2 regions of the Proteus appendicitidis genome follow, and region 2 is predicted to be linked to the other one. Evidence: predicted binding sites of a transcription regulator. Region 2 holds the regulator's gene; the other holds the start of a gene.

Region 1 (3,215 bases), 1.5 Mb from region 2:
GCAACATTAACTAAACTGCATTATCTCCTTAGCCAACAATATAATTACACTGAAATTTGCCGACTAATGCAACAAAACCTACGTGGTGAAATGACATTAAACGATAACGACTAAGTTTAATCTAAAGGTAAAAGTGGTGAAAAATTCTGCACTGTTATTGGTTGATATACAAAACGATTTTTGTACAGGTGGTGCATTAGCTGTTAATGAAAGCGACATAGTTATACAAACAGCCAACCAACTTATTTATAGTTTCAATCAATCTAAAAATCCGATTATTGCCAGCTTAGACTGGCATCCAGCCGATCATCTTAGCTTTGCTGAAAATTCAGGCACTGTTGTGGGAGAGATCGGCACACTAAATGGCTTACCACAAGTTTGGTGGCCAGTACATTGTGTACAAAATTCTTATGGCGCTGCATTTCATCCAGAATTAAATCAAGCACTCATTAATCATATTATTTACAAAGGGCAAAACCACCTTATTGATAGTTATAGTGCTTTTTTTGATAACGACCACGAATACCAAACAGGCTTGCATACACTTTTACAAACATTAAATATAAAACATCTTTATATTTTAGGAATTGCTACAGATTACTGTGTCAAATTTACAGTGCTAGATGCATTGTTATTAGGATATCAGGTTTCAGTTGTTACAGACGGTTGTCGCGGTGTCAATATTCAAGATGACGATAGCGAAAAAGCATTAGAAGAAATGAGAGCAAAAGGCGCAGCGTTAATTGATTCAGCACATTGGCTTAATCGTAACAATCAATAGGTTCGTTATTTTCTTTATCTTTATAAAATGGAAAAGGGACTATTTTTAACCTGCTCGGTTAATAAATAGCCCCTTTTTATATTTATTCTATCCATTCTACACAGGTTTTATTCATCATCGATTGGCGTTAACGTTGCTAGACGTTCAGATTGAAACTGAGCTTTTAATTCTTGTTTGCTCTTCATGGTAATTTGTCCATTAGTGCCTACTGTCATATGCTCAGGTGTGTGGTTATTTTTCGCCTGCCATAATAAAACAATCTGCATGCAATGTTCTTTTTGCTCATCAGTCAATGCAACGCCATCAGGCCATTTGCCTAGTTCAACTGCCGTTGATATACGCTGGTAAATTTCAGGGGTCACCATCGAAATAAGTTCATTAACTTCCATTGATTGCTCCATAAGCTAAATAATCATTTGAAATGGCTGAATCGTTTTTTCAGTTGTTATTATTTTGTTAATTTAACAAGATTAACCGGCTTGTTTTTCGCCTGTTTCACTATTCGTAAATGAAAGAGAGGCTGAATTAACACAATAACGCTCCCCTGTTGGAGCTGGGCCATCATTAAAAACATGCCCTAAATGTGCATCACATTGCTGACAACGGATTTCAGTTCTTTTCATATTATGAGAAAAATCATCAATATAGCGAATCGTATTATCACTAACAGGTTGATAAAAGCTTGGCCAACCACATCCTGCATCAAATTTTGTTTCTGAATAAAACAGAGGAGCAGAACAACACAAACAGTGATAAATCCCTGTTTGACGATTGTGTAATAATTTACCACTAAACGGAGGTTCTGTACCTTGCTGTTGCGTCACATAACGTTGCATTTCGTTGAGTGTTGATAAATCAAGGTGATTGTTATTACTTGAAATATTCACTTTCTTTTCATTATCTGCCATATCGACCTCTTGCCCAGAAAAATGCTTTTTAAAACAACAGTGAATGATAACAAAGATTTAACAACAAATCTGGAAAATATAGTCTAAAATCATCAAGAGTAATCTTTAGTTTTTGAAATGTGATGAATTTCACATAACGGAGCAAAGGTAACTTCATTTATCGGCGTTGATCCCGATAATACACAGCGTAACATTTAGCTAAAACGACCAATCTTTAAGCGAAAAGTGTTTTTTTAATTGATTTTTTGCAATTATTGACACGATTCCGCTTGACGATTGGCGCGGTTTTGGTAACTTTAGAAGCAACTTTTTAATTCACTAAATTAAAGCTGGTGGAATACATATGACTATCAAAGTAGGTATTAATGGTTTTGGTCGTATCGGCCGCATCGTTTTCCGTGCTGCTCAAGAACGTTCAGATATCGAAATCGTAGGTATTAACGATCTGTTAGACGCAGACTACATGGCATACATGCTGAAATACGATTCAACTCATGGCCGTTTCAACGGTACTGTTGAAGTAAAAGATGGCCACCTCGTTGTTAATGGTAAAACCATCCGCGTAACTTCAGAAAGAGATCCAGCAAATCTGAAATGGAACGAAGTCGGTGCTGACGTTGTTGCAGAAGCAACTGGTCTGTTCTTAACAGACGAAACTGCTCGTAAACACATCCAAGCTGGTGCGAAAAAAGTTGTTCTGACTGGTCCTTCAAAAGACAGCACCCCAATGTTCGTTATGGGCGTAAACCATAAATCATACGCAGGTCAAGATATCGTTTCTAACGCATCTTGTACTACTAACTGCTTAGCGCCTTTAGCTAAAGTTATCAACGACAACTTCGGTATCGTTGAAGGTCTGATGACTACTGTTCACGCAACAACTGCAACTCAACGTACTGTTGATGGTCCATCTGCAAAAGACTGGCGTGGTGGTCGTGGTGCTTCTCAAAACATCATCCCATCATCAACTGGTGCTGCTAAAGCTGTAGGTAAAGTTATCCCTGAACTGAACGGCAAACTGACTGGTATGTCTTTCCGTGTTCCTACTCCTAACGTTTCTGTTGTTGACCTGACTGCACGTCTGGAAAAACCAGCAACTTACGCTCAAATCTGTGACGCTATCAAAGCAGCAGCTGAAGGCGAACTGAAAGGCGTTCTGGGCTACACTGAAGATGCAGTTGTTTCAACTGACTTCAACGGCGAAGTTCTGACTTCAGTATTTGATGCTAAAGCAGGTATCGCACTGAACGACAACTTTGTTAAATTAGTTGCTTGGTACGATAACGAAGTTGGTTATTCAAACAAAGTTCTGGATCTGATTTCTCATATCTCTAAATAATTAGAGTTTAGAAAGTCACGATTTCTTTTAGAGCCACCTTTTCGGTGGCTCTTTTATTTTCTAGCCAGTCAGTTTATTGTATTGAAATAGTCAGTGACATAAGGTCATAAGATAATGAATGAGAAAATTTTTTCTTTGCCGATTATTGAACAAATATCACCTTACTTAAGTCGTCGGCAATTAGGTG
Region 2 (3,215 bases):
TTTATACAAAACCACATTTGATTTTTTATTCATATTTAGTGATTATATTTTCATATTAAATATGAATAACGATCAGGTGGGGTAATGAAAAAGCAAAGCATCAACCGGGCAACTTACGATCAAGTAATGTTGCCAATTTATTCACCCGCAGAATTTATTCCTGTCAAAGGGATGGGTAGCCGTGTTTGGGATCAGCAGGGAAAATCGTATATTGATTTTGCTGGTGGTATTGCTGTTTTAGCACTGGGACATGCCCATCCTGCTCTTAATCAAGCCTTGAAAGAACAAAGCGAACAACTTTGGCATGTAAGTAATATTTTTACTAATGAACCCGCATTGCGCTTAGCTCAAAAATTAATAGATAACACATTTGCAGAACGTGTCTTTTTTGCCAATTCAGGCGCAGAAGCGAATGAGGCAGCATTTAAATTAGCGCGCCATTATGCCATTACTCGCCATAGCCCTTATAAAACTAAAATTATTGCTTTTCACCATGCATTCCATGGCAGAACACTGTTTACAGTCTCTGTTGGTGGGCAACCTAAATATGCAGATGGTTTTGGCCCTAAGCCTGCAGATATCGTACACGTCCCCTTTAATGATTTAGATGCGGTTAAAGCGGTAATGGACGATCACACTTGTGCTGTTGTTTTAGAGCCAGTTCAAGGTGAAGGTGGCGTAACGGCGGCAACACCTGAGTTTATGAGAGGGCTACGTGAATTGTGCGATAAGCATCAAGCGCTGCTTGTTCTTGATGAAGTACAAACGGGTATGGGGCGTACAGGCAAGCTTTTCGCCTATATGAACTATGATGTGACACCCGACATTATTACAACCGCAAAAGCACTAGGAAGTGGTTTTCCACTTAGTGCAATGTTAACAACACATGAGATAGCTTCTGCAATGGGTGTCGGAACTCATGGTACAACTTATGGTGGCAATCCATTAGCTTGTGCCGTGGGTAATGTCGCATTTGATTTAATTAATACACCGGAGGTATTGGAGGGTGTAGAAAAGCGCTATCAATGGATTGTGGATGAACTGGCGGCAATCAATCAAGTTTATAATGTCTTTTCGCAAATTCGTGGGCAAGGTTTATTGATTGGTGCGCAATTGGCACCACAATATGAAGGTAAAGCTAAAGAGTTACTCGGTCTTGCTGCCAAACATGGCTTAATGATGTTAAACGCAGGAGCCGATGTGATGCGTTTTACACCATCGTTAATTATTACCCAAGAAGAGCTACAAGAAGGAATGGTGGCATTAAAAGCGGCTATTGCGGAATTTGTAGCAGGGTAGTATCGACTAAAAACCCCATCAACGAGGATGGGGTTTACATATAAAAGTCTATCAATAGCCCTTTTATGGGCTATTGTTTATTCGAGCGGGGAAACTTAGCGAGTCCCGTAAACGACGATAGTTTTACCGTGTGCGGAGATCAAGTTTTGATCTTCCAGCATTTTCAGAATACGGCCTACAGTTTCGCGTGAACAACCAACGATTTGACCAATTTCCTGACGTGTAATTTTAATTTGCATGCCATCAGGATGCGTCATTGCATCGGGTTGTTTTGCTAAGTTTAATAAGGTTTGTGCAATACGACCTGTTACATCAAGGAAAGCAAGGTTACCTACTTTTTCTGATGTGGTTTGTAATCTGTTCGCCATTTGAGCAGAAAGGCGCATCAGAATATCAGGGTTAACCTGAATTAATTGGCGGAATTTTTTATAGGAAATTTCTGCTACTTCACAGGCTGTTTTTGCTCTAACCCATGCACTACGTTCTTGATCTTCTTCAAATAATCCAAGTTCACCGATGAAATCCCCCTGATTTAGGTAGGAGAGGATCATTTCTTTTCCTTCTTCATCTTTAATAAGAACAGCCACGGAACCTTTAACAATATAATAAAGTGTTTCCGCTTTCTCACCTTGGTGGATCAGCGTGCTCTTGGATGGATATTTGTGAATATGGCAGTGTGACAAAAACCATTCAAGAGTCGGGTCTGTTTGCGGCTTGCCGAGAACCATTCGCGTTATCCTCTGTACGTTAAATGCAGCCTTTCAAAACGGATAGGTTCCCTTTTGAGACAGCGTGCTTAAAAATCCTATCTTTACCTATTAACTTCCTGAGAACACGGTAAGTTAATATGGAGTAGATTATAATAAATGAGAAAATAATGCATTGATCTTAACCACTATCATCAAGCAGATATTGTTTTTAACACAATTAGTGCATTAAGTCTCGTTTTACGCAGTCAGCATAATAAACCTATTTGCTAATTGCCAGTTGAATTATGAGTATGTACTCTTTTAGTTTCTGTCATCTTTAGGGGAAAATAAATGGAAGCGAGAGTTAAGTGGGTTGAAGATTTATCTTTTGTTGGCGAATCTTCATCTGGCCATCAAATTATGATGGATGGGAATTCGGGTGATAAAGCCCCAAGCCCAATGGAAATGGTATTAATTGCTGCGGGTGGATGTAGCGCGATTGATGTCGTGAGTATTTTACGTAAAGGTCGTCACCAAGTAACTGATTGTGAAGTAAAATTAACATCAGAACGACGCGAAGAAGCCCCTCGTTTATTTACGGATATCAATTTACATTTTATTGTTTCTGGTAAAGAGTTAACGGATAAAATCGTAGAACGCGCCGTTCAATTATCGGCAGAAAAATATTGTTCTGTTTCTTTAATGCTAGGAAAAGCAGCCAATATTACGCATTCATTTGAAATAAAAGATGCTGACTAATTTTGATATTTTAAAATAAAGTTTAATCTGAAAAATAATATCCCTTAATTAATGGGATATTATTTTTATAGAGATAAATTTTATTTTGGTTAACTTATCTTTTCGCCATTTAATAATTTTTTGACTAATGGCGCCATAATTAATTCCATCGCTAATCCTAATTTCCCGCCCGGTACAACAATAGTATTTATTGTTGACATAAAGGAGCCATGCAACATCGCAAGTAAATAGGGAAAATCAATATCGGTTAAGCCTCGAAAACGAATAACAATAAAGCTCTCATCGAGAGTGGGGATCGCTTTGGCAGAAAAGGGGTTTGAAGTATCAACCGTCGGAACGCGTTGGAAGTTAATGTGAGTGCGTGAGAATTGAGGAATAATATAGCTAATATAATCATCCATTGAGCGTACAACCGAATCTCTTACCGCCTCTTGTGAATGCCCTCGTTCTGTGGTGTCTCGAATGAGT

Evidence for each region. The regulator CRP, encoded in region 2, controls carbon source genes, mostly activating them, when cyclic AMP is high. The targets are predictions, from matches to a motif close to ATGTGANNNNNNTCACAT.
Region 1: msrB (peptide-methionine (R)-S-oxide reductase MsrB) is a predicted target of CRP. The motif match lies at 1,807-1,824, and genes of this name have one in related genera.

What each region holds. Positions count from the first base shown of each region.
Region 1 is NZ_CP127389.1:2,295,951-2,299,165, forward strand. Features, by position in the region: gene ansA (asparaginase) at 1-114, shown strand, start outside; gene pncA (bifunctional nicotinamidase/pyrazinamidase) at 137-781, shown strand; gene QQS39_RS10735 (YeaC family protein) at 889-1,170, opposite strand; gene msrB (peptide-methionine (R)-S-oxide reductase MsrB) at 1,252-1,689, opposite strand; gene gapA (glyceraldehyde-3-phosphate dehydrogenase) at 2,033-3,028, shown strand; gene QQS39_RS10750 (D-hexose-6-phosphate mutarotase) at 3,143-3,215, shown strand, end outside.
Region 2 is NZ_CP127389.1:3,777,079-3,780,293, reverse strand. Features, by position in the region: gene argD (bifunctional acetylornithine/succinyldiaminopimelate transaminase) at 85-1,299, shown strand; gene crp (cAMP-activated global transcriptional regulator CRP) at 1,395-2,027, opposite strand; gene QQS39_RS17250 (OsmC family protein) at 2,340-2,747, shown strand; gene QQS39_RS17245 (phosphoribulokinase) at 2,837-3,215, opposite strand, start outside.